Regions from separate parts of the Streptomyces sp. UG1 genome, predicted to be linked through region 3. Evidence: riboswitches for the same ligand, from Rfam matches in the RefSeq annotation. Region 3 holds a riboswitch; each other region holds the start of a gene.

Region 1 (8,040 bases), on a different contig from region 3:
TGATTCACCTTCGAATGTGACCTACGCGACCGTAAGGAAGGGTTGACGGGCGGTGAGATAAGCCACTCCTAAAGTGTTGGCCAAACCTGGAATAAGCCTCTGATCAGGGCTGTTGCGGGATCGGTCGCCACACTCGGAAGGCGCTGATCCGGAAGTGGCTCCACACGGTCCGGAAGGCGAAGTGCCCGCCGGTGTAGGGCTCGTGGTCGGTGTAGTCGAAGACGAGCCGCCCGTTGTTCCACCACTGGACGGTGGATCCGTCGGAGACGACGCTGACCCGGTTCGGCCGGTTGGGCACCAGCAGCGGCTCCGTGTAGTCGTGGACCAGCGGACGGACCCCGGCCTCGCCGACGTAGCGGCGCAGGCGTGTCGTGGTGTTGTAGTTGGCGCCGTAGCCCGAGTAGTACGTCTTGAGGTGGTCGTACTCCGCCAGCGCGCCGCTCCGTTGAGTGGCGAAGAGGTCGTCGGGGGACCGGACGTCGAGGGCGTTCCAGAAGTTGTTGAGGTCGGAGACGCGGTCGTTGGGGCCACCCGCGGAGACGGCGGTGGCCGTGTACTGGAGGACGTACGGCCCTTCGAGCCGCTGCCTGAACCACACCGTCGCACCGCTCGGTACGTCGATCTCCAGCACACCGCGCGACGCGGTGACGGTGCCGCCGTCCTGGAGCTCGGTCGCCCACTGGCCGAGGCCGTGGCGGAAGTCGTCGTAGGCGATGAGCCGACGGCGGGGAGCGGCGCTCGCCGCGCCCGCCGGGACGAGTGCCCCCAGTGCGGCTGCGGCGGCCAGGGTTCCGAACGCTCTGCGCGTGGTCGTCACGGCTAGGGCCCCTTCGCTGGTCATGGACCGTCGAGGACAGGGAGAGAAAGCGCTTGCACCACCGAACGGAGATCACCCTCTCCCGAATTCCCCGCGCTGTCGACACCCCTCGACGCGCCGAAGGCCGGACCCGGGGATCGAGGTCCGGCCTTCGGCCGTGTGTCAGGCGGGCGGTTGTCGCGCGGGGCGACCGTCAGCCGATGCCGACGCCCTTGGAGCGGAGGTAGGCGACCGGGTCCACGTCCGAGCCGTAGTCCGGCGAGGTGCGGATCTCGAAGTGCAGGTGCGGTCCGGTCGAGTTGCCGGTCGAGCCGGAGAGGCCGATCTGCTGGCCCGCGGTCACGGTCTGGCCGGCCGAGACGGAGAGCGAGGACAGGTGGGCGTACTGCGCGTAGTAGCCGTCCTCGAGCCGGATGACGACCTGGTTGCCGTACGCGCCGCCCCAGCCGGCCGAGACGACGGTGCCCGCGCCGACCGCCTTGAGCGAGGTGCCGGTCGCGGCGGCGAAGTCGACGCCGGTGTGGTAGCCGCTGGACCACATGCTGCCCGCCACCTTGTATCCGGTGCCGAGGGAGGCGCCGGCCAGGGGTGCAGAGAAGCCCTTGACGGTGCCGGTCTCGGCGGCCGTGGTCGTCTTCGCGGCGGACTTCGAGGCGTTCGAGTCCTTCGAGGAGGACTTCTTGGACGGGGCGGGGGACGAGGACTTGGGGGTGCTCGTCGCGGCCTTCTTGCCGCTCTTGCCGCCGATCGTGAGCTTGAGGCCGGGGTGGATCAGCGACGGGTCGTCGCCGACGGCCGCCCGGTTGTCGGCGTAGAGCCGCTTCCAGCCACCGCTGACGTTCTGGTCGTCGGCGATCTTCGCGAGGTAATCGCCGGGCTTCACGGAATAGGTCCGCACGCCGTTCTTCTTCTCGGCGGCCTTCTTCTCAACGGCCTTCTGGCCGGCGACCGGAAGGGACTGGACGGCCTTTTCCGAAACGGGCTGCGAGGGAGCGGCGTGGGCGCCGGTGGCCCCCATGAGCGGAAGAGCGAGAGCGGCGCCACCGGTTCCGGCGACGGCGATGGAGCGAGTGAAGCGCAGGGACTTCGGGCGGCGGTGCTTACCCTTCGCGGGCATGGCGAATTCCTCTCCGGCGCCTGCGAGGTGAGCTGTCGGGTGCGGGCTGGAGATGCCCGGCCGCGCCTGGGCGCGACTTGACCCCAAGCCGTTCCGGAGACCGGAACAGGCGGTTGTACCTGTGGGTCCCCCGCTCCTGCCGTGCACGGGTGAGTCAGCGCGGGATCCGGGCGGCGGCAGGATTAGGCGTCCGTCCGGATTGGTGGCGAACGTAAGCGAGGAAGACGCACGGGAACAAGCGAGAGGTTCCAGCCGAATGCGTTCCTGTTGATCCCTTGTGGGAATTACTGGTCACTGTCCGTAAATTATCGGGGCGTCGCCCGTCGCAAAGTCCCTTGAAAAGCACGCGAATTACGTGAACATGACGGGCGACGCACGGTTACGAATATGACGCTCCTCACGTGACACTGCTCCACCTTCCTTTAATACGGAGCGAGTTGGAATGAAGGCACCAATTCGGACAGAAACCCTAGATGCGACGGAGGCGAATAACTGCCGCATCAAGGTCGCCATGCAGGCCGGTACGCAGCCCGTGATGCACCAGTACGGCCCCTCGGTGAATTTCGCCCGTTTCAAGGCATTTGTACGACGCTGTCGGGTCGAGGCCGCGCAGCCGCAGGGCCGGCAGGGGCTCGCCGAAACTCTGGGCCTGGAGCCAGGCCAGGACGACCGTCTCGCCCCCGAGCACGTACTGCACCGCGCTCAGCCCGCCCCGCGGCGGCCGCAGCCGGTAGAGGTCGCCGCGCTGCACGAGCGGGCGGATCTCCTTGTACAGCCCCACCCAACCCCGGGCCTCGGCGAGCTCCTCCTCCGTCCATCGCGAGAGGTCGCCGCCGACCCCGAGGACCCCGGCCATGGCGCTGACGAAGCGGAAGCGCAGCGAGCTGGCGCGGTGGTTGAGCATGGCGTTCGGGCTGTCGGTGACCCAGGCGGCCATGGCGCGGGCCGGGTGGATCTGGCTGAAGCCGTGCTGGATGGCGAGCCGGTCGAGGGGGTCGGTGTTGTCCGAGGTCCACACCTGGTCCGTGCGGCTCAGCACGCCGAGGTCGATCCGTCCGCCGCCGCCCGAGCAGGACTCGAAGGCGACCCCGGGGTGTGCGGCGCGCAGCCGGTCCAGAAGGCCGTACAGGGCCCGCACGTGGTCGACCCAGAGGCGCTGCGGATACGGCTCACCGGGCCAGCCGGCGTCGGTGAAGCAGCGGTTGAAGTCCCACTTCACATAGTCGATCGGGGCGCTGGTGAGCAGCCCGTCGAGCTGTTCCCAGAGGTACTCCTGGACGTCTTCGCGCGCGAGGTTCAGCACGAGCTGATTGCGGAATTCCGTCCGCTTTCGTCCCGTTTGACGCTGAACCCACTCTGGATGGGCGCGATACAACTCACTGTCCGGATTGACCATTTCCGGTTCGACCCAGATGCCGAACTGCATGCCGAGGGCGTGCACGTACTCGGCGAGCGGCTTGAGGCCGGACGGGAAGCGGTCGGGGTTGGGTGTCCAGTCGCCGAGCCCGGCGCGGTCGCTGGTGCGCGTCCCGAACCAGCCGTCGTCGACCACGAACAGCTCGACGCCGATGGCCGCGGCGCGCCGCGCGAGGAGGCTCTGCTGCTCCTCGGAGATGTCGAACTCCGTCGCCTCCCAGGAGTTGAACAGCACCGGCCGGTCCCGGTCGGCGTCGGGGATCACATGCGCGCGCTGGTACGCGTGCCACGCGCGGCTCGCCCCGCCGAAGCCGCCGTCGCTCCACAGACCGGCGAAGACCGGGGTCGTGAAGGACTCCCCCGCATCGAGGCGCAGCAGGCCCGAGTCGTCGTGTCCGGCCCCGCCGGTGATCTGCACACGCGCGTCCGGCAGTTGGGCCACGGCGATGCGCCAGGACCCGGACCAGCCGAGGGCGCAGCCGTAGACCTCGCCGCGCTCCTCGGTGGCGTCCGTGTCGAGCGCGACCCAGGGAAGGTGCTGATGGCCGGTGTGGCCGCGGCGGCTGCCGATGACCTTCTCACCGTAGGTGAGCGGGGCCTGCGCCAGCCGGGACTCCGCGCCCCAGCGGCCGTGCAACTGCGACAGCCGCCACCCCTCCCGGTCGGGCAGCGTCCAGGTGGCCGAGTCGGCGCGCAGCAGCTCCAGGGCGCGTCCCTGGTTGTGCACAGTCACCCAGCGCTCGATCACGTCCCCGCGCATCCGATAGTGCAGGGTGACGTTCAGCCCGTCGTCACAAAAGCGCAACCGCAGTTCGTCACCCTCGGTCTCGTACCGCTCGAAACCCCACTCGGTGCCGCGCCGCTCCTCGGTGCGCACGGACAGGGCGGGCCGTACGAAGCGGGGGCCGCCCTCGACCGGGTACTCCTCGCGTCCGTCGAGCGGGGACTCGAAGGGCCGGTACTCCGGCAGCGGGCGTACGGCGAGGGCCTCGGCGTCGGCGAGCGCGATCCGGGGTCCCCAGTGGAGGTGCAGCAGCTCGTCGGCGTCGGTGAGATGGACGGCGTAGCTGCTGGTCGGCCCGGTCAGGAGCCAGGTACGGCCGTTGTCGGAGATCTCCAGCATCAAGCCCTCACAGAGACGAACAGGTGCGATCAAGTACCAACATCATCAAGGGCCAGACGCCTCCGAGGCAACGCCTGTGGACAACTCATTGGCCCTGGAAGCCATGTCGTATGGTCGAGAGCGCACCCCGTCGGCCGCACCGCCGAGCCGCGCCGCCGGGGCCGACCGGGAGGAGCCCCCGTGACGCAGCAGATCCCGTCGACCGAGCCCGAACTGGCCGGGGTTCGCAACTTCCGCGATGTGGGCGGACTTCCCACAGTGGACGGACGACGGGTGCGGCGCGGAGTGCTGTTCCGCAGCGGCCACCTCGCCCACGCGACGGAGGAGGACGCGTCCTTCCTCGGTTCCCTGGGCCTGCACACGATCTTCGACTTCCGCAACGCGGCCGACCAGAAGCTCGAGGGGCCGGACGTCGAGCTGCCGGGCGTGCGCAATGTGAACCTGCCGCTGTCCGACCCGGCGGACGGCGCGGAGTTCTGGAAGATGGTCCGCGACGGCGACCTGGACCAACTGCGCGAGATACTGGCCGACGGCAAGGGCGCGGACCGGATGGTCGTCTCCTACCGCTCGATCATCAAGGAGCGCACCTCCGAGCACTCCCAGGTGCTGCACTCGCTCGCTCAGGACAGCGTCCCGGCCCTGATGCACTGCGCGGCCGGCAAGGACCGCGCGGGCCTGTCCATCGCCGTGACGCTGCTCGCCCTCGGCGTGGAGCGCGAGGCGATCGTCACCGACTACCTGGAGTCCAACGCCAAGCACCGCCGCTACAAGGTGCGCCGCAGCAGCAGCGACGCCTCCGCCTACTCGCCCGAGGTCATGGAGCTGCTCAGCCCGCTGTTCGACGCGCGCGCCGAGTATCTGACGGCGGCCTTCGAGACGATCGAGGAGACCTGGGGCGGCGTCGACACCTACCTGGAGCAGGGCCTGCGGGTGAGTGCGCAGACCCGGGAGCTGCTGCGGGAGCGGCTGCTCGACTGACGTCCGCCAGCCGCTGTGCACCTTGCCTACTTCGCGCCCGCCTCGAACAGGAAGTAGATGAAGGCCGCGAAGAGGTGCCCCACCGCGATGTAGATGATGAGCCGCACCCACAGAGCGCGCGGGAACTTCTCCTCGATGTTGCTCATGGCGTCTCTCCAGGGGTGGGGCCCAGGCACAGGGTGGCCGTGGGGCTCTGCAACAGCGTGTGGACGAACAACAGCTCCACCCCGCCGTCGTCCTGGGCGGCGATGCGGTGCGGGGTGAGCGAGTCGAAGTGCGCGCTGTCGCCGGGCGCGAGCCGGTGCGCGGCGTCCCCGAGGCGCAGCCGGAGCCGCCCCTTGAGGACGTAGAGCCACTCCTCGCCGGGATGCACCCGCACGATGTCGCCCTGCGAGCCGTACGGCACATGGACGCGCAGCGCCTGCATCCCGCGGCCCGGCGCCCCCGCCTGCCAGTACGTCCAGCCGCCGGCCGCGGTCGGCTCCATGTCGCCGCCGCGCACGACGGCGTCCCGGTCGGCGACCCTCTCGCCGAGCAGCTCGGAGACCGTCGTACCGTAGATACGCGCCAGCGCGAGCAGCATCGGCAGCGAGGGCTGGCGCTGCCCGGTCTCCAGTCGGGAGAGGTGGGCGGGCGACAGCCCGGCGGCGCGGGCGGCGGCCTCCAGGGTGAGGGCGGCCCGGCGGCGCAGGGCCCGGAGCTGGGGCGCGACGACGGGCAGGGCCTCGGCGGGCACCGCGGAATCGCCGGCGGGCTCGTTCTCGGGCTCATTTGCGGGAGAGCTCATGCTCTCCATTCAGCCGGAGGCTTGCCTCTGCGGCAAATTTCTTGCCTTAGAGGCAAAGCCCCAGGTCAATCCCCAATCCGGTCCCGCCTTATCGGTTGGCGACCGCCTGCTTGATCAGCGTCTTGCCGAAGTCCCACATCAGCCCGCCGCCGCTGTGCGCGTCATCCATCACTTCGGTGAAGGCGTCGACGAACCGGTCCACCTCCCGCTCGCCGATGATCAGCGGCGGGATCAGCTTGATCACCTCGAGGTGGTCGCCGGAGACCTGGGTGAGGATCCGGTGCCGCCGCAGCAGCGGTACGACGACCATCTGCGCGAACAGGCCCTTGCGCGCGGCCTGGAGCATGGCCCAGCGGCTGCGCAGCTTCAGCGAGTCGGGGCGGCCGAACTCGATGCCGATCATCAGGCCCCGGCCGCGGACGTCGGCAAGGAGCTCGTACTTGTCAATGAGCGCCGCCAGCCGGGACCTGAGCTGCTCCCCGGTCGCCCGCGCGTTCGCGACGATCTGCTCATTCTCCAGCACGGACAGGACCGCGAGCCCGGCCGCCATGGCCTGCGCGTTGGAACCGAAGCTCGCCGAGTGGACGAGCACACGGTCCATGGACGAGTAGACCTTCTTGAAGATCCAGTCCCTGCCGAGGGTGGCGCCCACCGGCACATAGCCCCCGGAGAGCGCCTTGGCCACGCACACCAGGTCCGGCTCGACACCGTCCTCGTGCTGGTAGGCGTAGAAGTCGCCGGTCCGGCCCAGCCCCGTCTGCACCTCGTCGGCGATGAGCAGCGCCTTGTGCTTGTGCAGCAGCTCCTGGGCGGCCCGCAGATAGCCGGGCGGGGCCGCGTGCACGCCCTTGCCCTGGATCGGCTCGACGATCAGGGCGGCCACGTCACCCTTCTTCAACTCGCGTGCCAGGGCGTCGAGATCGCCGAGCGGTACGGCCGTGTCGGGCAGCAGCGGGGCGAAGCCGTCGCGGAAGCCGGACTCGCCGTTGACCGACAGGGAGCCGGTGGTCAGCCCGTGAAAGGCGTGGTCGCAGTACAGCACCCGCGGCTTCCCGGTGACGAACCGCGCGAACTTCAGCGCGGTCTCCGCCGCCTCCGTCCCGCTGTTGCCGAAGAACACCCGGTCCAGATGCGGGCTGTGCGCGAGCAGCCGCTCCGCGAGCAGCCCGGGCAGCGGCTGGCAGTCGAAGCGGGTGAGGTCGGCGAGGCCGGCGTCCAGGACGTCGTGCAGCGCCGTGCGGACGACGGGGTGGTGGCGCCCCAGGCCCATCACCCCGAACCCGGCGAGCATGTCCAGGTAGTCGTCGCCGTCCGCGTCCCAGAAGTACGCGCCCTCGGCACGCTCGTAGACCTTGTCGAAGCCGATGGTGTGCAGCATGCGCGGGAGCTGGTGGTTGAGGTGCCTGCTGTGCAGCTCGTAGCGCTCGGCTCCGCGCTCGGCGAGGAGGTGGCCGAGGTCGAACTCCGTGGTCATTCGGCTTTCTCCTCGACTGGCACGACGGCGGCCTGCTGCTCAGGGTCGGGCAGGCCCTCCTCCGCCTCTTTGAGGGCGAGGCTCGCGCTGATCCGTCCGGCGACCTCCACGGGTGTGAGCCCGATGTCGGCCAGCACCTCGCCCCGCTTGGCGTGTCCGAGGAACTGCTCCGGGATGCCGAACCGCCGTACGGGCACGTCGACATCGGCGTCGCCGAGCGCCAGCGCGACGGCGGCGCCCACTCCGGACGCGCGGCTGTTGTCCTCCACGACGGCCACCAGCCGGTGCTGTGCGGCGAGCGGCGCGAGCGCGGGGTCGACCGGCTTGA
Region 2 (3,675 bases), on a different contig from region 3:
CACCGAGCGCACGAGTTCCGGCCTCAGGACGCAGGACCCCTACTCGAAGCTGCTGGAGGAGCGGATCGTCTTTCTCGGCACCCAGATCGACGACACGTCGGCGAACGACGTGATGGCCCAGTTCATGTACCTGGAGCACAAGGACCCCGACCAGGACATCTCGCTGTACATCAATTCGCCCGGCGGCTCGTTCAGCGCCATGTCGGCGATCTACGACACGATGCGGTACGTCGCCTGCGACGTGGAAACGATCTGCCTGGGCCAGGCCGGCGCGGCCGGCGCCGTACTGCTGGCCGCGGGCACACCGGGCAAGCGGTTCGTGCTGCCGGGCGCCCGGATGGTGATCCATCAGCCCGCGCTGCCCGAGCCGGTCCAGGGGCAGACGAGCGATCTGGCGATCCAGGCCGACGAACTGACGCGGGTTCGGGCCCGCCTGGAGGAGATGCTCGCCGAGCACACCGGGCACAGCCGCGAGCAGGTGGCCGAGGACATCGAGCGGGACAAGGTCCTCACCGCACAGGAGGCCGTGGAGTACGGGCTGGCGGACCGGATCATCCCCAACCGCAGGTCCACGATGGCCCCGCCGACGGGGCGGTGATCGGCCGGTGCTGCCACCCGAGTTGCCGCCCCTGCCCGCGCTGACGCGTGCGGAGGGGGAGTTGATCGACCGTTATCTGGATGTGGTGGACCTGCTCGGCCGGATCAATCCGGCGCAGCACGGCGACACCTACCGCGGGCTGCGCGCCGCCCAGGCCCTGGTGAGCAGGGCGGCCGAGCTGCGGGACGCGCTGGCGCTGATGCACCAGCGCGGTGAGACGGAGCTGCACGCGCCCACGCTGGCGCGTGCGTTGCGCGTGCTGGACGGAGAGCGCCGCACGGCTCGCGTCACGGTGCCGCCGCGCTCCGACAGTTGACGACGCGTACAGCTTGATTCCGGGCGTCCCGGCCCGCTGACGAGGCGTCCGGAACCGAGCTGAAACGGACCAGTCGAGCTACCCCCTTTCGGCGTAGCCGAGCCTACTTTTTGCGCGCCCGCCAGGGTTGCGCAAGAGGCATGACCCCCAGGCGGAATGAGGCGTTCCATCGCTGGTCCGGGACTCCTCGGCCCTCTGGACACCCCCTCGAACACCCGGCCACCCACCCGAACGGGTGAGTGGTGAGTAACACCACAAATCCCCGATTCCGTTGGGTATTTCGTTCATCCGTGCGTCAAGATCCCTGTCTGACGACAAGCCCCCGCCGCAGCGGCGGGGCGATCCGGGCGGACGCCGAGTCCTGCCGCCGCCCGGATGACCGGTCGACGGAGTGGATCGGCAGGAGTGGAGGACCCAAGCAAGGCGGGTCGCCGGAGCGGACGTTCGTTCGAGCCGAGCAACCCTTGGGGTGAAGTCGCGGCAACGCGGCCGGGCAACTTCGCCAGCCCGAATCCGACAGGTCATCCTTCACAGGCGGCTGACGAAGGGTTGCGCATGACTGCGCTCAATCGTGTCCCGTCGCTCATGGCCCGGGCCGGTACGGCCTCGGCCCTCACCATCGCCGCAGTGGGCGGCTCGATCGTGGCTCCCGGCTTCGCCTCCGAGGCGGAGGCCGCCACACCGGCATCGAAGGCACTTCGGGTCGCGGCCTCCAAGAAGGGCTCTCCGTACAAGTGGGGCGCCGCCGGGCCGAACCGGTTCGACTGCTCGGGGCTCACGCTGTACTCGTTCAAGAAGGCGGGCAAGAAGCTGCCGCGCACGGCGGCCCAGCAGTACAACAAGACCCGCCACATCTCCGCCAAGAGCCGCAAGGCCGGAGACCTGGTGTTCTTCCACTCGGGGTCGAACGTCTACCACGTCGGCATCTACGCCGGGAAGGGAAAGATCTGGCACTCCCCGAAGTCCGGGGACGTCGTGAAGCTGCAGAAGATCTGGACCAAGAGCGTCTGGTACGGCCGGGTCAAGTGACCTTCCCGGGGGCGGTGCGGGCGGCCTGACGCGCCGTCACCGCCCCCGGGGCATCAGAGGGCGAGCACGGGCCCGGCCAGGAGTGCCGCGCCGAAGGCCATCAGCGCGGCGCCGGTGCCGACGGTGACCGCCCGTGCGGCGCGCGGCCGGCGCAGCCACCTGCCGAGCCGGTCCACCAGCAGGGCGACCGCCTGGAACCACACCAGCGCGATCGCCGGCACGATCAGGGCCAGTAGCAGCGTCCGGGGCAGCGCCGCAGCGCCCGCTGGCACGAACTGGGGCAGCACGCTGAGGAACGTCAGGGACGCCTTCGGGTTGAGGGCGTTGGTGACGAAGCCCTGCCGCAGCGGTCGCGCGGTGGACCGCCCGTGCGTGTCCCCGGCCGCGGAGTGCCGCTGCCGCAGCGTCTGGACGCCGAGATACAACACATAGCCGCCGCCCACCACTTGGAGCGAGCGGAACAGGTCCGGTACGGCGGCCAGGACCGCGGCGACCCCCACCACCGCCAGCGTCACATGGACCAGCAGTCCGGCTCCGATCCCGAGCGCACAGGCGATGCCGGCCCGGCGGGAGACGAGGGCGTTGCGTACGACGACGGTGAAGTCGGCGCCCGGCATGGCGACCAGGCCGGCCGCGACCCCGGTGAAGGCGATGAGCTGAGCGTCCATGCGGTCCAGACTGCCGCGCTGAGGCCTTCAGCAGGTATTAGGAATATCCTGGGAAGCCCTAAAGCATCGCTTAAGGCAGATCGGGGGTCCGCATGTACGACCCGGTCCGGCTCGCCGCCCTGGTGGCGGTCGCGGAGGCGGGCTCGATCACCCGGGCCGCCGAGCGGCTCGGCTACACCACGCCCGCGCTCTCCCAGCAGCTCGCCAAGCTGGAGCGCGAGGCGGGCACCGCCCTGCTGGTACGGCACCACCGCGGGACGCGGCTGACGGGTGCGGGCGAGCTGCTGGTGGCCCGGGCGCGGCGCGTGCTCGACGAGCTCGACCGGGCACGGCACGAACTGGCCCGGCTGACCGGCCTCTCGGGCGGCACCCTGCGGCTCGGCACCTTCCAGACGGCGGGCATCCATCTGCTGCCACCGGCCCTGAGCGCCTTTCGCCGGGCGCATCCGGACGTGGAGCTGACGGTCGCCGACTACGAGCCGTCGGCCGGTGTCGCGGCGGTGGCGGCGGGCGAGGTCGATCTGGCGCTCACGCACGCCTACGAACCGGGGGAACCGGTCGCGCTGCCCGCCACCGTCGGCGTCGAGCCGATCCTCGTGGAGGAACTGGTCCTGGTGTCCGCCCCCGGCCACACCCTCACCACCGGCACCGCCCGGCTGCCACTGGCCGAACTCGCCGGACAGCCCCTGATCAGCATGGCGCCGGACGCTCCGGCCCGGCGAGGTGTGGAGTCGGCGCTGACCCGGGCCGGGGCGACGCCGTCGGTGCTGGTGCCGACACCGGGCTATCTGCTGGTGTGCGCGCTGGCCAGTGCGGGGCTCGGGGTCGCGGTCGTACCGGAGATGGTGGCGCGCACATCGGTCACTCCGGTCGGGGTGCGCGCGCTGGAAGGCGGAGAGCTGCGCCGTACGATCTCGGTCGCCTACCGCAGCGACGAGGCGGCTCCCGCGGCGGACGCCTTCCGGGCCCTGCTGCGCGGCACGTTCGGCCGGTCCGGGCAGCCGCAACAGGTCTGAGGGGCTAGGGCCTGTTGCGAAAGTGGATCTTGTTCGTTGATGATCACG
Region 3 (8,040 bases):
TGCGATCGAGGCGACCTTGCGGTCCTGGTCGATGGTGGTGACCCGGCCGGTGAGGACCTCCGCCTTGGGCAGCACGCGTCGCAGCGGGACGACGACGTGGCGCGGGGAGATGCTGCCGGCGGCGGTTTCGGGGAGGAAGGGCTGGTAGGTCATGTACGACCGGGGGTCGACGACCGTGACGGTCGCCTCTCCGTAGCGCATCTTCTTGAGGATGCGCCGAGCTGCGTACAGGCCTACGTACCCACCGCCTACTACGAGGATCCTGGGACGCTCCGTGGTGCTCATGCCATCGAGTATCCACCCGCCTCAGGGGGGTCGCTCGTGCGCCCCTTCACAAGCTCTTCCATGCCCTGTGCTACACTCCCCGGCCCGCGTGACGCAGCTCATGGTCACGTCTGGGAACCTGCGCACGCCTCGACCCGTTGTCAATGCCGCGTGAGCTGCCTCTCTGGCTCCGCGGACCCCCTGTGAGCGGAGCGGAACACCCTCCGCCGAGAGCCTTCCGCAGCCCTCATACACCGACCATCTGAACATGTTCAAGGGGCCGTTCACCCCTCGGAAGGGTCAACCGGCACCGATCAGTGCTCCTACAGGGCCGATTTCCTTGTGAAGAACTTCACGAACTTTCTCCGGCGGGCACCTCAGAGGCGGCCCCAAGGGGCGCTCATACGCTAACCGTGCCGCTCAGCCGATGGCTACCGGCAAGTAGCAAAACGAGACGCGAACCACCTCGCGGCAGCGGTCTGAGTCACCGTCACCCAGTAGCCACACTCCGCGCGAAATTGATCGGAAGGGCACATAACGTGCAGCCATGATCACCTCACAGAAGGCCCCCAAGCGGGCCACCAAGCGAATAGTCTCGGTCGGCGTTGCCCTCGGCATCGCTCTGGCGACGGGTGCGGCCACGGCCGCGTCCGCCGCGGCTGCACCCGCCCACCCCGTCGCCGCCAAGGCGAGTCCGAGCTACGGCGACCACGGCCACGGACACGGCCATGGCCACGGGCACGGGCACGGGCATCACGACGGAGGGTGCAGCGGCCTCCTCGTCCTCCTCTGCAACTGACGGCCGGCCCGCACGGGCTGCACGACGGCCCCAGGTCCTCGATGGAGGACCCGGGGCCGTTCCGTATCACTGGGCGGACTCAGGGCGGATTCAGTGGCCGCCGCGCTTGGCCGCCTCCGCCTCCTCCGCCACCTTGAAGGCGATGCCGTCGAGGATGTCGTGCTCGCTGACCACGACCTCCTCGGCGCCGATCCGTTCCATGATGGCGAGCAGCACCAGCGCGCCGGCCCCGATGACGTCGACCCGCCCCGGGTGCATCGAGGGCACGGCCGCACGCTCGGCGTGGGTGGAGTGCAGCAGCCGGTCGGTGATCTCGCGGACCCGGTCGAGGCCGACCCGGGAGTGGTGGATGCGCGTCGAGTCGTACTCCGGCAGGTCCTGGGCGATCGCCGACACCGTGGTGACCGAACCGGCGAGTCCCACCAGCGTCCTGGCCTCGCGCAACGGCACCGTCTCCTCGGCGAGATCGAGGGCGGCCTCGATGTCGCCCCGTATGGCCGCGATCTGCTCCTCGGAGGGCGGGTCGGACACCGCGCCGTCCCGCACGAGATGCCGCTCGGTCATCCGCACACACCCGACGTCCATGGAGCGCGCCGCCCGCACATGCTCCTCGCCGACGACGAACTCCGTCGACCCGCCGCCGATGTCCACGACGAGGTAGGGGCGGTGCAGATCCGCACGCCCCGTCAGCTCCTTGGTGGCCCCCGTGAAGGAGAACTCGGCCTCCTGGTCCCCGGTGATCACCTCGGGCTCGACCCCCAGGATCTCCATGACGCCGCGCACGAAGTCGTCCCGGTTCTCGGCGTCCCGGGAGGCGGACGTCGCGACGAAGCGCAGCCGTTCGGCGCCGTGCTCCTTGATGATCGCCGCGTAGTCACGGCACGCGGCGAAGGTCCGCTCCAGCGCCTGAGGGGCGAGCCGCCCCGTACGGTCGACGCCCTGGCCGAGCCGCACGATGGTCATACGCCGGTCCAGATCGACGAGTTCGCCCGTGGCAGGGTCGACGTCGGCGACGAGGAGCCGGATGGAGTTCGTACCGCAGTCGATGGCGGCGACGCGGGTCATGGTGGACCTTTCCGAAGTTTTAGATGTCCGAAGTTTTGGATGTCCGAAGTTTTGGCTGCCGGTCGGCTGCACCAGCCCGTCCGGCGTTTGAGGACGAGGCCCGTTCAGGGCCGACAGGGGGGTCCGGGGGCGCAGCCCCCGGGATGGGACGGGTAGGGGCGGCGGGGGCGAGCCTCATTCGGCCGCAACCACACAAGGCCCCTTCAGCCACCACTCCGGCAGCATCGCGATCGCCTCGTCCCCGAGCGGATTCACCCCCGGCCCGGCGGCCAACGAGTGCGCCACCAGCACATGCAGGCACTTCACCCGATCCGGCATGCCCCCCGCACTCGGAAACCCGGTCAGCTCCTCGATCTCGTCCCGCCGCCGAATGTAGTCCTCATGCGCGGAGCGATACGCCGCGGCCAGCTCCGGATCACTCTCCAGCCGCGCCGTCATCTCCTTCATCACCCCGTTCGCCTCCAGCGTCCCGATCGCCGACGAAGCCCTGGGGCACGTCAGGTAGTACAGCGTCGGAAAGGGCGTGCCGTCGGGCAGCCGGGGCGCCGTCTCGACCACGTCCGGCTGCCCGCACGGGCACCGGTGCGCGATGGCCCGCAGCCCGCGCGGGGGACGGCCGAGCTGCTGCTTGAATGCCTCGACGTCCGCGTCGGTGGGCTCGGTGCGCGGGGTGGGCGGCGGGGGCGTATGCATGCCTGTCTTTCTATCGTTCTGTTCGTTCTATTGTTCTGTTCGTTCGGTTCTCACCGGCCGGCGGCGTCGGCCTTGTCGACCCCGTCCCAGATGTTCGCGTACCAGGGCCGGTCCGCCTGGCTCCGGTCGGTCCGCGACTTCTTGGCCGCGTCCGGGTCGACCACGATGAACCCGGTCTCCCCGGGCTTGACATAGTGCAGCCGCTGCCGGATCCGCTGCTCGGCGTACGCGTCGTCCTGCCAGCGTGCCTTGAGGTCGCGCAGTTGCTCGACGCGCTCGGCGGCCTCCTCCCGCTCCCGCTGCATGTCGGCGATCTCGGCGCGCTGGGAGACGTACTGCCTTATCGGGTAGGCCAGCGCCACGACGAGGGAGCAGACCACCAGCGCGAGCAGTGCGGCGCGCCCGGTGAGCCTGGAGCGCCGGGCCTGCCGCTTGGTCTGGGAGCGGTAGACACGGGCCGCCGTCTGCTCGCCGAGCAGCCGGATCCTGGTCGCGGTGGAGAAACGGTCCCGGTCCTTGACGGCCATCGGCTCTCCGCCTCCCCTTTCACGTGCGTACGTCCCCGCACACGGTACGGGACCGAGTACGGGGACGTACGTACGACTGGCTAAGCCTTAACCCGGGAAGGGTCAGCCCTTGCCGTGCTTACTGGCTCGCAGAGCGAAACCGCGGAAACGCGCTACGGCCGGCGTACACCGCCGCGTCGTCGAGGATCTCCTCGATGCGCAGCAGCTGGTTGTACTTGGCGACGCGGTCCGAGCGGGCCGGGGCGCCGGTCTTGATCTGGCCGCAGTTCACGGCGACGGCGAGGTCGGCGATGGTGACGTCCTCGGTCTCGCCGGAGCGGTGGGACATCATGCACTTGAAGCCGTTGCGCTGGGCCATCTCGACGGCGTCCAGGGTCTCGGTCAGCGAGCCGATCTGGTTGACCTTGACGAGCAGGGCGTTGGCGGCGCCGTCCTCGATGCCGCGGGCCAGGCGCTCCGGGTTGGTGACGAACAGGTCGTCGCCGACGATCTGGACCTTGTCGCCGAGCTTGTCCGTGATGATCTTCCAGCCGTCCCAGTCGTCCTCGAACAGCGGGTCCTCGATGGAGACGAGCGGGTACGCCTCGACGAGCTCGGCGTAGTACTCGGTCATCTCGGCGGCGGAGCGCTCCTTGCCCTCGAAGACGTAGGAGCCGTCCTTGTAGAACTCGGACGCGGCGACGTCGAGCGCCAGGGCGATCTGCTCGCCGGGGGTGTAGCCGGCCTCCTTGATGGCCTCGAGGATGAGGTCGAGGGCGGCGCGGTTGGACTCCAGGTTCGGGGCGAAGCCGCCCTCGTCGCCGAGGCCGGTGGACAGGCCCTTGGTCTTCAGCACCTTCTTGAGGGTGTGGTAGACCTCGGCGCCCCAGCGCAGCGCCTCGGAGAAGGACTCCGCGCCGATCGGGGCGATCATGAACTCCTGGATGTCCACGTTGGAGTCGGCGTGCGAGCCGCCGTTCAGGATGTTCATCATCGGGACGGGGAGCAGGTGCGCGTTCGGGCCACCGAGGTAGCGGAACAGCGGCAGGTCCGACGCCTCGGAGGCGGCGTGGGCGACGGCGAGGGAGACGCCGAGGATGGCGTTGGCGCCGAGGGAGCCCTTGTTGTCGGTGGCGTCCAGGTCGAACATCGCCTGGTCGATCAGGCGCTGCTCGGTGGCGTCGTAGCCGACCAGCTCCGGGCCGATCTGCTCGATGACGGCGAGGACGGCCTTCTCGACGCCCTTGCCCTGGTAGCGGTTGGGGTCACCGTCGCGGAGCTCGATGGCCTCGAAGGCGCCCGTCGAGGCGCCGGACGGAACGGCGGCACGACCCGTGCTGCCGTCGTCGAGGCCGACCTCGACCTCGACCGTGGGATTGCCTCGGGAGTCCAGGATTTCCCGGGCTACGACGACGTCGATGGACGGCACGAGCATCTCCTTCTTGGGATGTGACGCGGGTACGCAGTGCGCGGTGCGTACTGCGAGACGAGCCTAACCGGCTCCGGGCGTCAGACCAGTGGTCGACCGCCCCGTGGACAGAACCGAGAGTAAATTGTTTCCGAACGGAACAAAGGTGGAGGCGCACCGGCCACAAAAAGCCCCGCCCCGGTGCGTACGGGGGAAGACGCACCGAGGCGGGGAGTTCGTGGGGACGGGGGCGACCCTCACGAGGCCTTCACTATGAGGTCCACGGATGTGAAGGCGCTGTGGTTCACCTGTCGGCCGCGCATTTACTTCAGGTGCAGCTGCTGACCCGGGTAGATCAGGTCCGCGTCCTCGACGACGTCCTTGTTCAGCTCGAAGAGCTTCTCCCAGCCGCCCTTGACGCCGTGCTTCTCGGCGATCGAGCTGAGGGTGTCGCCCTTGACGACCTTGTACTCGCCGTCGCCCTTCTTGACCTTCTTGCCGGTCGGGGTGGTGACGGTCTTGGTGCTCTTCTTGGCGGCCGGGCGGTCCGTGGAGCGGGAGGCCGACTGCTGCTCGCTGGAGCGCTCCGTGCTCTGACTCTGCGAGGAGCCGCTCTCCGAGGAGCCGCTGTAGGCGGCGCCGGACAGGCCGGTGCCGCAGTGCGGCCAGGCGCCCTTGCCCTGGCCGGCGAGGACCTTCTCGGCTATCTGGATCTGCTGGGCCTTGGTGGCCTGGTCGGCGGTGGAGGCGTACGCCGTGCCGCCGTACGCGGCCCAGGTGGAGGCGGAGAACTGCAGGCCGCCGTAGTAGCCGTTGCCGGTGTTGATCGACCAGTTGCCGCCGGACTCGCACTGGGCGACGGCGTCCCACTCGGACGCGGTGGCGGCGGAGGCGCTGCCGGCCGCCATCAGCGGGGCGGCGACGGCGGCGGCACCGGTGACGCCGACGACGGCGATGACGCGAGCGGCCTTGGACGGACGGCGGTGCTTGCCCTTGCTGGAGAACAGCATGGAGAGATCCCCTCACCGACGCCTGCGAGGTGAGCTGTCGGGTTCGGGCCGGTTGAGTTGCCCGGCCGCGCACCGCTGGTGTCCGGTGCGCGACTTCACCCCGAGCCGGTTCCGGCCGCGGGCCCCGAAGGGCCTCAACTGCCGGACCCGGCGCAAACCTTGGGTCCCCCGCTCCTGCCTACGGCGCTTGACGCGACGACTGTTCCCGTACGGCCGCCGGCAGGATTCGGCGTGACGGCTGTCGGGGCTCGCACTGGTGGCGAGCGATCACGACCGTAGACACTCGATTCGCGGAATTACAAAGACGATCAGGGCTTCTGAGATCTATCTCTCACTGCTTTCAAAACAGACATTAGCCACGAAACATGACGCCAACTGTCGCTGTTTTTCGCCCCGTTCGGCCGCTATTCGGCGGGGACGTCCAGGGTCTGACCGGGGAAGATGTGGTTCGCGTCGGACCCGATGGCGCTCTTGTTCGCCTTGTACAGCGCGCGCCATCCGCCGTCGAGGTCAAGGGAGTCGGCGATCGAGGCGAGAGTGTCGCCCGGGCGGACTTGGTACGAGGCGTGGCGGCCGGAGGACTTGGTGGCCGCGTCGTCGGCCGCGCTCTCGTCGGCACTGGGCCCGCGATGGCGCCCGGAGCCGGCCGTCGCGGCGTCGACCGCCCCGGTGTCGACGAGGCCCCAGGAGCCCGCGTCCTGCCCCGGGGTGTCCTGATTGTCGTCTTCGGCCGTCTCCACGGGAGAGCTGTCCGGCGACTGAGAAGGTGTCGAGTCGGGCGACTTGTCGGGATTCGGAGACTTGTCACCCTGAGACGGAGAAGATGCGGAATTCTCGGATGATTCGGACGAATCGTCAGGCGTGCCGCTCGGCGAGTTCGAGGGGCTGCCGGACGGGGTCGAGATACCGGAGGAGTCGGATTCACTCGATGAATCGGAACCGGAATCGGAACCGGAACCGGATGAATCCGAAGAGTCTGATGAGTCGGACGACCTGGATGAATCGAGCAAGCCGGAGGATCCGGACACCTCAGAAGGCGAGTCCTCCGCCACACCGGTGTCGAGGTCGATCGCTCCGGACTTCTCGGTGAGCCCGTTGAGCACCGCACAGGTACCCCAAGGAGCGGTGCCCTGGTCCGCGAGGATCTCCTGGGCCACGGCTATCTGCTGGGAGCGGCTGGCCAGATTGGGACTGGTGGCGTAGTCGAGGCCGCCGTACTTCTCCCAGTCCTCCTGGGTCAACTGGAGCCCGCCGTACTGCCCGTCGCCGTTGTCGGCACTCCAGGAGCCGCCGCTCTCACACTCGGCCACCTTGTCCCACACGGTGCCTTCGGCGGCGCTCGCGCCCGTGGCACCGAGCAGCGGAATGGCGATCGCGGACCCGGTCACTCCGGCCGCGACGAGAAGAGCCGGAGCCTGACGGGGGCGACGGTGACGACCGTTCCCGGAGAGCATGCGGGGACCTTTCACGAGACAGTTGTGACCGCGGCGCGTGAAACCTGGGCGCCGTCGTTGATCCGTGAACGTATAGGCAGACGATCACTTGTCACAAGTTAATGCCGCGCAGATCACGTGAAGATCACAGACATGAGCGCGCGTCATGTTCGCCGAGGCGGACGTACTCATCCAACTGGGGTGAACTCCACCGGAAGCGTACGCAGCCCGCGCATGATGAGCCCGCCACGCCAGCGCAACTCGGCCGGGTCCACCGCGAGTTGCAGATCCGGCAGCCGGGTCAGGAGCGAGGCGAGGGCGGTCTGGCCCTCCAGGCGGGCGAGCGGGGCGCCCAGGCAGTAGTGGATGCCGTGGCCGTAACCGAGGTGCTGGTTGTCGCGGCGGCCGAGGTCGAGGACGTCCGGGTCGGCGAATCGCTCCGGGTCACGGTCGGCGGCGGCCAGGACGACGAGCACCGGGTCGCCGGGTGCGATGTCCTGCCCGCCGATGGTGAGCCGTTCGGTGGCGAACCGCCAGGTGGCCAGCTCCACGGGGCCGTCGTAGCGCAGGAGTTCCTCCACGCCGGTCTCGAGGAGGGCGGTGTCGTGGGCGGCGAGGGAGGTCTGCAGCCGGGTGCGCTGCTCGGGGTGGGTGAGCAGGGCGTAGGTGCCGTTGCCGATCAGGTTGACCGTGGTCTCGAAACCGGCGAACAGCAGGATGAAGGCCATGGCCGCGGCCTCGTTCTCGGTGAGGTGCTCACCGTGGTCGGAGGCGCGGATGAGGCCGGAGATGAGGTCCTCGCCGGGGTGAGGGGTGTCGGGGAGGGCCTCGCGCTTGCGGTGGATGAGGTCGGCCAGATACC
Region 4 (8,040 bases), on a different contig from region 3:
GCGCAATCTGCTGTTCTCCTTCGCCTGGGGCGCCTGCGCGGCGGCGCTGATAGCGATCGTCGCCAACAGCTTCGCGACCAGATGGATAGCGACCGCGACGGCCGATCCGTCGCATGCGGACACCCTCGGCGCGACCGTCATAGCGCCCGTCGTGGAGGAGATGGCGAAGGCCGCGGCCGTCCTGCTCGTGTTCCTCTTCCGACGGCGGGACTTCACCGGGATCGTCGACGGTGTGGTGATAGCGGGCGTCACCGCCACCGGTTTCGCCTTCACCGAGAACATCCTCTACCTCGGCACCGCCTTCGGTACCGACCAGCTCTCCGGCGACAGCGGCATCGCCTCCGTCACGGCGGCGACCTTCTTCGTCCGCGTGATCATGTCGCCCTTCGCACACCCGCTCTTCACCGTCCTGACCGGCATCGGCTTCGGCATCGCCGCCCTGTCCGGCGACCGGCAGCACGTGCGGCGCGTGCTGCTGCCCCTCCTCGGACTGCTGCTCGCCATGGGCATGCACGCCATGTGGAACGGCTCCGCCGCCTTCGGCGAGTACGGGTTCTTCGCCGTGTACGCGGCCTTCATGGTGCCCGCGTTCGGGCTGCTGACCTGGCTGGTGATCTGGACCCGGCAGCGCGAGCTGCGGACCGTGCGCGAGGAGCTGCCCGCCTATGTCGCCGCCGGGTGGCTGGCGCCGGGCGAGCCGTTCGCGCTGGGCTCGATGCGGGACCGCCGGGTGGCCCGGCAGTACGCGCGGCACCGTGGCGGGCGCGATGCTGCGCGGTCCGTGGCGCAGTACGAGGCGTACGCCACGTCGCTGGCGTTCCTGCGGCGCCGGGGGCGCCGTGGGCGGGCCGGCGCGGACTTCGTCGTACGGGAACGGGAGTTGCTGCACGAGCTGTGGGGGCGCCGGGAGTTCGCGCGGCCGGCCCTGCAGCACGCGGTGGCCGCGCGGGCCTGGGCGGCGTACGGGTACGCGCCGCCCGCCCACTGGCAGCCCTACGGGCACGGCTCTCAGCCGACGGCGCCGTACCCCGTGTACAACCCGTACCGGTCGTAGGGAGCACGGGCTGTAGGGATCACGGGCCCCTGACGGTTCGGCGCCGCCGGACCGCGCCGTCGAGGTCAGGCCGACGCCGTCGTCAGCCGGTCCAGGTCCTCGTCCGTCAGGGTCAGCTCGGCCACTCCCAGCAGCGCCGGCAGTTGTTCCGGTGTGCGCGCCGACGCGATGGGGGCCGCGACCGTCGGCCGGGACGCGAGCCAGGCCAGGGCCACCGTGGCCACCGGGACCCGGTGGGACCGGGCCACCTCCTCCAGCGCGGCCAGCACCCGCCGGCCCCGCTCGGTCTCCGCGTGCTTGGCGGCACCCTGGGCGCGCGGGCTGTCCACCGTCGTACCGGTGCGGTACTTGCCCGTGAGGAAGCCGGACGCCAGGGCGTAGTACGGGACGGCCGCCAGGCCCTCGCGCTCGGCGAGGTTCTGCAGGGCGCCCTCGTAGGTGTCGCGGGAGACCAGGTTGTAGTGGGGCTGGAGGGCGACGTACCGGGCGAGGCCCTCGCGGTCGGAGAAGGCGAGGGAGGCCGCCAGGCGCTCGGCGGAGATGTTGGACGCGGCGATGTGCCGCACCTTGCCCGCCTTCACCAGCTCGTCCAGCGCGCCGATGATCTCCTCGACCGGTACTTCCGGCTTGTCGAAGTGGGTGTAGTAGAGGTCGATGTGATCGGTGCCGAGGCGGCGCAGGGAGGCGTCCGCGGCGGCCTTGATGTTGGCCGCGCTCAGGCCCTGGAAGTCGGGGTGCCGGCTGACCTTCGTGGCGATCACGACGTCGGAGCGGTTGCCGCGCGCCTTCATCCACTTGCCGATGATGGTCTCGGACTCGCCGCCGGCGTTGCCCTCGACCCAGGCGGAGTACTGGTCCGCCGTGTCGATGAAGTTGCCGCCCGCCGCCGCGTAGGCGTCGAGTACGGCGAAGGACCGGTCCTCATCGGCGGTCCAGCCGAAGACGTTGCCGCCGAGGCAGAGCGGGTGGACCTCGAGGTCGGAGGAGCCGAGCTTGCGCAGAGAAGTCATGCTCTTCACCAACCTCCGTGTCAGAAGCCGGTATTCCACATACCGAAAACCGGCAGCCCCGACGTCGGGGGGTCGCCGCCAGGACCGCCGGGGATCGGAAGTCGATGCCCGTCGAGGGGGTGCGTCAGGGGGTGAGGCCCTTGCCCCGCAGCCACGCCAGCGGGTCGATGCCGTTGGAGCTGCCGCCGGGGTGCACCTCGAGGTGCAGATGGGCGCCGGTCACGTTGCCCGTCGCGCCCACGCGGCCGATGACGTCGCCGGTGTTGACCTTCTGGCCCACGCTGACGCTGATCGAGGACTGGTGCGCGAACCACAGCTCGGTGCCGTCGTCCAGGGTGAGCACGGTCTTGTAGCCGTACGAGCCGTCCCAGCCGGCGAAGGTGATCGTGCCGGAGTGGATCGCCTTGATCAGCGTGCCCGTGGGGGCGGCGAAGTCCAGGCCCGTGTGGTAGCCGGAGGACCAGTAGGCGCCGGCCTGCCCGAAGGTCGAGGTGATGGTGTACGAGGAGGTCGGCAGCGTGTACTGCTTGGCCAGTTCGGCCAGGCGCTCGGCCTCGGCCTTCTTGCGGGCCTCCTCCTCGGCGGCGGCCTTCGCGGCGGCGGCCTTGGCCTCGGCCTCCTTCTCCGCCTTGGCGGCCGCTTCGGCGGCCTCCTTCTCGGCGGCGGCGACGGCGTCCGCGACGGCCTTGCTGTCGATCTGGCCCTGCTGGACCTCGGCCTGCGCGATGATCCGGCTGCGCAGCGCCTCGCCGGCGTCGGAGGTGCCCTGCGTGGTCTCCTCGGTGGCCTCGCCCATGGTGCTGAGCGCGGTACCGGCGTCCTCGGCGGGAGCCTCGTCGTCGTCGGAGATCAGGGGCAGGTCGGGGATGGTGATGGCGACTGGCGGCTTGCCGCTCTGGGCGCTGGCCATACCGCCCGCGCCGACGGCGGCTATGACGCCGACGCCGAGAACCGTGGAGCTGCGGGCGAGTCCCCCGCCGCGCTGCTTGCCGACGCGGTGCCTGCCACGCGCGGGACGAATGGACTCCGCGGTGGGGTTCCACTCCTCGAACGGGCCCTCGTCGGTGCGGTAGCGGTCGTAGCCGAAGGTGTCGGTGCTGCGCTGACTCGGCACGAACGGGGCTTGCGTAGCAGGCCTGTTGGACGCCACGTGGGCGTACTCCTTTCCTTCCTTCTCGCCTACCGGGTTAGCTGACGGGTTCGGAGCAGGAAGGTCTCCTACGCGCGTATACCGGTCGTGGGTTCACGACGGCATCCGCGCGATTCACCCCAGGGTGGTGGTTCCCCGGCTCCCTTGCGGGACTCGGCGCGTGCGCACGGAGCCGCCTCTTGTGACGGCTGGGACGACCGCGCTGCGTTATCGAACGTTAATAGACGCGGGGTGCGGATTCCAAGCTGTTCCGCTTGATCATTAACTATTTTCGCCTGGACTTACGGGTCACCAACGGTCTAATTCGGGCGAGTTGGCTCGGGCTCAGGAGTCACACAGGTATTGACGGTATGTCAGTTGTTATGCGGAGGGCGGTCGCCCGGTCACCCCGGGTCACAACGATCAGGGGTGTCGTACGGCCATGAGGGCCATGTCGTCCGCCATGCCGCCCCCGGAGTGCCGGCGCACCTGTGCCGCGAGCACCCCGAGCAGCGCGGCCGGCTCGCGCCGGGCGTTGGCGCGACCGGAGAGCCCGGCCTCGGGGTCGTAGAACCGCCCGCTGTCGTCGCGCGCCTCGGACAGCCCGTCGGTGTACAGCAGCAGCGTCGCCCCGCCCGGGAAGCCGGCCTCGTCGGCCCGGTCGGGCCAGGCGCCGAGCTCGCTCATGCCGAGCGGCAGCGCCGGTTCGGCGGCGGGCAGCGGGCATACGGTGCCGTCCGCGTACAGCAGCAGGGGCGGCGGGTGCCCGCGGTTGACGATCCGCACGGTGCCGTCGCCGTGCGGCAGTTCGGCGAGCACGACGGTGGTGAAGCCCTCGTAGGAGTCGACGCCGTCCCGCCTGGTCCGCTCCCGCGCCAGCGCCCGCTCCAGCCGCTGCGCGACCGCCTCCAGGGTGGCCTCCTGCTCGGCGGCCTCCCGAAAGGCGCCGATGACGACGGCGACGGCCCCCACCGCGCCGATCCCTTTGCCCCGCACGTCCCCCACGACCAGCCGCACCCCGTGCGGACTGTCCTGCACGGCATACAGATCACCGCCGATGGAGGCGCCCTCCTGCGCCGCCTCGTACCGCGCCGCGATCTGGAAGCCACCGATCCGCTCGGCGGGTTCCGGCAGTACGGCGCGCTGGACGGCCTCGGCGATCCCGCGGGCGGAGGCGAGGCGTTCGTCGCTGCGGCGGACGAGAAGGTTGATGAGGACGGCGAGGACGGAGACGACGGCCACGGTGACCAGCTCGGTGATCACCCCGGCCCCCGCGAGGCCGCCGTGCACGATGCGCAGCACCAACAGCAGCGAGACGGCCACGGCACCCGTGACCACCGTGCCGCGCAGTGAGTAGAGCGGGGCGGCGACCAGGGGCGCGGCCGTGAAGAAGGGGGCGCCGGTGAAGTGGGTGGGCGTGGCGTGCTCGTACCCGGCTCCGGCCGCGATCAGCAGGGCGGGGAGCAGCCGGACGAATCGGCGTACGTGTGAAATCCGCCCTTCCTCCACCTCACCAGGGTTGCCGAAGCGGGGACGGGGAGCGAGTGCTGGCAGCCGACCGGAGGAGCGGAAACGCTCAGGGCCGGAACTGAACTGATCAGTTCCGGCCCTGAGCCTTCAGTAGCGGGGACAGGATTTGAACCTGCGACCTCTGGGTTATGAGCCCAGCGAGCTACCGAGCTGCTCCACCCCGCGTCGGTGACTCCATAGTACGCCATCCGCGACCCCCGAAGCACACGCCTTTCCCCGACCTGCGAACTCGGCCCGTCCGACGGCCCCTGCTCAGCGCAGCAGGTGCGCGTTCGGCTCCTTGGCCCGCCCCTCGTACTCCGGCAGCACCAGCACCTCCACGCCCTCCCCCGCCAGCGCCCCGCTCCCGTCGGCCCCCACCACGAACGTGTCCGGCTCCCGCCAGGCCGTCACCACCCGGCGCACCCCCGCCGCGAGGATCAGCCCCGCACACGGCACCGGCCGCGACGCCCGCCGCGTGCACGGCTCCAGGCTGGTGTACACCGTCGCGGACCGCAGCCTCGGGTCCCCCGGCGCGATCTTCGCCAGCGCCGCCTCCTCCGCGTGCACCACCGGGTCGCCGCCCTCCCTGGAGTACCCGCGCGCCAGCTCGGTCCCGTCGGCCGCCACCACCACCGCCCCGACGCTGAACGCCGTCTTCGAGGGCGGACACTGTGCCGCCAGCTCGCACGCCAGCGCCAGCCAGTGCCGGTCCGCGGCGGCGGGCAGACCGCCGGTGCCGGGTGCGGTCGGCCGGTAGCGCATCAGCACCACGTCCTCGATCCGCCGCGTCTCCAGCAGCCGCAGCCGCCCGCCCTGATATCCCCCGGGCCCGAACAGCCGCGGCGCCCGCGGATCCCCCACGAACAGCGGCGCCAGCACGAGCTGCACCTCGTCCGCCAGCCCCTGCTGGAGAAGCTGTGTGTGGATCGTGCCGCCGCCCTCCACCATCAGCCGCTCGACCCCGCGCACCTCGCGCAGATGTGTCAGCAGCCCGCGCCAGTCCAGCTCCGGCCCCAGCGCCACGACATCCGCCGCGACCGGCGCCCGCCGCAGCCGCTCCGCTCCCTTCTCCGTCGTATAGACGATCTTCTCGCCGCCCGTGTGCCAGAAGTTCGCCGCGGGATCCAGCTCGCCCGACGCGCTGACCGTGACCTTCAGCGGATACTCCGGCCGGCCGGAAGCCACCCGCGCCGCCCGCCGCTCAGCCGAGTTCACCAGCAGCCGCGGATTGTCCGCCCGGATCGTGCCGGCGCCGATCAGGATCGCGTCCACGGACGCCCGCACCTCGTCGACCCGGTCGAAGTCGGCCGGGCTGGACAGCAGCAGGCGCTCGGGGGTGGTGTCGTCGAGGTAGCCGTCCAGGGAGACGGCGGCGGACAGCAGGACGTAGGGGTACGACGGCATCGGCGTGCTCTCCGGCTCGGCAGACTCGGGCTTGGTTAAAGTTTGAAACAAACCTACACTGGTCGCATGACGACTCGCTGGCTCACCCCCGAGGAGCAGCGCGCCTGGCGCGCCTACATCGCCTCCGTCGCCCTCATGGAGGACGCACTGGATCGGCAGCTCCAGCAGGAAGCCGGCATGCCCCACCTGTATTACTCCATCCTCGCCAACCTGTCCGACACCCCGGAGCGCCGGTTGCGCATGACCGACCTCGCGGAAAGGCTGAAGATCACCCGCAGCCGCCTGACGTACGCCGTGACGCGCCTGGAGAAGGACGGGCTGGTCCGGCGCGAGGACTGCCGCTGGGACAAGCGCGGCAGCATCGCGGCGCTCACCGAGGAAGGGATGCGCGTCCTGGAACGCACGGCCCCGGGTCACGTCGAGACCGTACGGGCGCTGCTCTTCGACCGGCTGACCCCGGAGCAGGTCGGGCAGTTGGAGGAGATCTTCACGGCCGTCTACGAGGGTTTCCAGGGGGGCGACGCGCACGCCACCGCCGAGGACGCGCCCTGGCGACGACGCTCCGGCAAGTCCTGTTCGTGAGGCACGAGTCCGGCCTGTGACGCGGGCGACAAGCCTGTTGCTTCAAATTTAAAGCATGGGGTAGGGTCCTGCACGAGGATCTGCTTCAAATCTGAAGCAGCGAGCCCACGTACGGAACCCGGAGAACCCGCATGCCCGACTTCACCGCTGCCGCCACCCAGCGCGCCCGTGTCCGGGTCCCGCTGCGCTTCCAGGACGGCTACCGCGCCGACGCCGAACTCGTCACCTTCCACGGTCTGGCCGACGGCCTGGAGCACATCGCCGTCGTCCTCGGCGACCCGGCCCCCGGCACCACCCCGCTGGTCCGCCTGCACTCCGAATGCCTCACCGGCGATGTCTTCGGCTCGGCCCGCTGCGACTGCGGCCCCCAGCTGCGCGAGGCCGTCGAGCGCATCGCCGAACGCGGCGGCGTGCTGCTGTACCTGCGCCAGGAGGGCCGCGGCATCGGGCTCTACAACAAGCTCGACGCGTACGCCCTCCAGGACCAGGGCCTGGACACCTACGCCGCGAACGCCGCCCTCGGCCTGCCCGAGGACGCCCGCGACTACACCGCCGCCGCCCAGATGCTGACCGCCCTCGGCATCGAGGTCCGCGACCGGGTGCCCACCGGCGTCTTCGCCACACCCGACAACGTCCGCTACCTGCGCGCCAAGGTCCTGCAGACCCAGCACACGCTGCCGCTGGGCGACCTCGCGGAGCTCAACGCGGGCTGACCGAGAGCGGAAACGGCAAGCGGAAGGGGCGGGCGTCCGGCATCGGACACCCGCCCCAACTGCGTGATGAGACCTACGACGTGACCTTCTCGATCGTCACGTTGCCGACGCCCACGCTCGTGCCGCGCGCGTTCACCAGCCGTACCTCACCGACGAGTTCACGGCCCTCGGCCGCGGTCCTCACCACCTCGATGCTCGCCGACGCCTTCGCCGAGTCGCCCGTGCCGAGCTTCAGCGACGTCGGCTCCTCCACGGTGACCTTGCCGAGCGCGGAGGAGAAGAACACGTCCCGGTAGTCGTACTCGGTCGAGCCCGACGGGACGTCGTAGCCGAGCACCTCGACGGTGTACTTGCCGGCCGCCGGGTCGGCGAGGGAGACGGACTCCTCCGAGTCACCGTCCGCGGACTGGCCGACGACCTCGCCCTGGGCGTCGTAGACCGTCAGGTCGAGGTCGGCGGTCGCGTCGGAGACGTTGCCGATGGCGACGTCCAGCGACGTGGTGCCCTCCGGCACCTCGATCGTGCTGGTCTGCGTGGCACCGTCCGCGATGGTCGGGCGCCCGGTCTTCGACGAGCCGAGCGCGCCGCCCTTCAGGGTGCCGTCCACGGCCTCCAGCTTGTTCGTCACCGTCCAGG

Evidence for each region. Region 3 has a riboswitch for cyclic di-AMP ahead of ACP4J3_RS38820 (transglycosylase family protein). Riboswitches for the same ligand answer to the same signal wherever they lie in the genome.
Region 1: it holds a riboswitch for cyclic di-AMP, as region 3 does, so the genes downstream of both, ACP4J3_RS09655 (M23 family metallopeptidase) here and ACP4J3_RS38820 (transglycosylase family protein) in region 3, are expected to answer to the same signal.
Region 2: it holds a riboswitch for cyclic di-AMP, as region 3 does, so the genes downstream of both, ACP4J3_RS49050 (C40 family peptidase) here and ACP4J3_RS38820 (transglycosylase family protein) in region 3, are expected to answer to the same signal.
Region 4: it holds a riboswitch for cyclic di-AMP, as region 3 does, so the genes downstream of both, ACP4J3_RS42485 (M23 family metallopeptidase) here and ACP4J3_RS38820 (transglycosylase family protein) in region 3, are expected to answer to the same signal.

The regions. Positions count from the first base shown of each region.
Region 1 covers NZ_JBNGGG010000007.1:18,592-26,631, forward strand. Annotated here, with positions in the region: gene ACP4J3_RS09650 (DUF6250 domain-containing protein) at 104-817, opposite strand; gene ACP4J3_RS09655 (M23 family metallopeptidase) at 1,011-1,934, opposite strand; cyclic di-AMP (ydaO/yuaA leader) riboswitch at 1,939-2,104, opposite strand; gene ACP4J3_RS09660 (alpha-galactosidase) at 2,404-4,473, opposite strand; gene ACP4J3_RS09665 (tyrosine-protein phosphatase) at 4,654-5,451, shown strand; gene ACP4J3_RS09670 (DUF6126 family protein) at 5,478-5,597, opposite strand; gene ACP4J3_RS09675 (helix-turn-helix domain-containing protein) at 5,594-6,238, opposite strand; gene ACP4J3_RS09680 (aspartate aminotransferase family protein) at 6,327-7,712, opposite strand; gene dxs (1-deoxy-D-xylulose-5-phosphate synthase) at 7,709-8,040, opposite strand, start outside.
Region 2 covers NZ_JBNGGG010000084.1:12,834-16,508, forward strand. Annotated here, with positions in the region: gene ACP4J3_RS49040 (ATP-dependent Clp protease proteolytic subunit) at 1-598, shown strand, start outside; gene ACP4J3_RS49045 (hypothetical protein) at 606-914, shown strand; cyclic di-AMP (ydaO/yuaA leader) riboswitch at 1,289-1,466, shown strand; gene ACP4J3_RS49050 (C40 family peptidase) at 1,470-1,943, shown strand; gene ACP4J3_RS49055 (LysE family translocator) at 1,997-2,611, opposite strand; gene ACP4J3_RS49060 (LysR family transcriptional regulator) at 2,704-3,627, shown strand.
Region 3 covers NZ_JBNGGG010000043.1:95,185-103,224, forward strand. Annotated here, with positions in the region: gene ACP4J3_RS38790 (NAD(P)/FAD-dependent oxidoreductase) at 1-285, opposite strand, end outside; gene ACP4J3_RS38795 (hypothetical protein) at 812-1,063, shown strand; gene ACP4J3_RS38800 (exopolyphosphatase) at 1,154-2,128, opposite strand; gene ACP4J3_RS38805 (DUF501 domain-containing protein) at 2,303-2,821, opposite strand; gene ACP4J3_RS38810 (FtsB family cell division protein) at 2,872-3,348, opposite strand; gene eno (phosphopyruvate hydratase) at 3,467-4,762, opposite strand; gene ACP4J3_RS38820 (transglycosylase family protein) at 5,059-5,745, opposite strand; cyclic di-AMP (ydaO/yuaA leader) riboswitch at 5,750-5,941, opposite strand; gene ACP4J3_RS38825 (transglycosylase family protein) at 6,150-7,199, opposite strand; gene ACP4J3_RS38830 (cytochrome P450 family protein) at 7,367-8,040, opposite strand, start outside.
Region 4 covers NZ_JBNGGG010000051.1:60,493-68,532, reverse strand. Annotated here, with positions in the region: gene ACP4J3_RS42495 (PrsW family intramembrane metalloprotease) at 1-1,054, shown strand, start outside; gene ACP4J3_RS42490 (aldo/keto reductase) at 1,120-2,064, opposite strand; gene ACP4J3_RS42485 (M23 family metallopeptidase) at 2,189-3,214, opposite strand; cyclic di-AMP (ydaO/yuaA leader) riboswitch at 3,227-3,383, opposite strand; gene ACP4J3_RS42480 (PP2C family protein-serine/threonine phosphatase) at 3,617-4,702, opposite strand; tRNA gene ACP4J3_RS42475 (tRNA-Met) at 4,815-4,888, opposite strand; gene ACP4J3_RS42470 (dihydrofolate reductase family protein) at 4,976-6,109, opposite strand; gene ACP4J3_RS42465 (MarR family winged helix-turn-helix transcriptional regulator) at 6,176-6,691, shown strand; gene ACP4J3_RS42460 (GTP cyclohydrolase II) at 6,823-7,404, shown strand; gene ACP4J3_RS42455 (S8 family serine peptidase) at 7,478-8,040, opposite strand, start outside.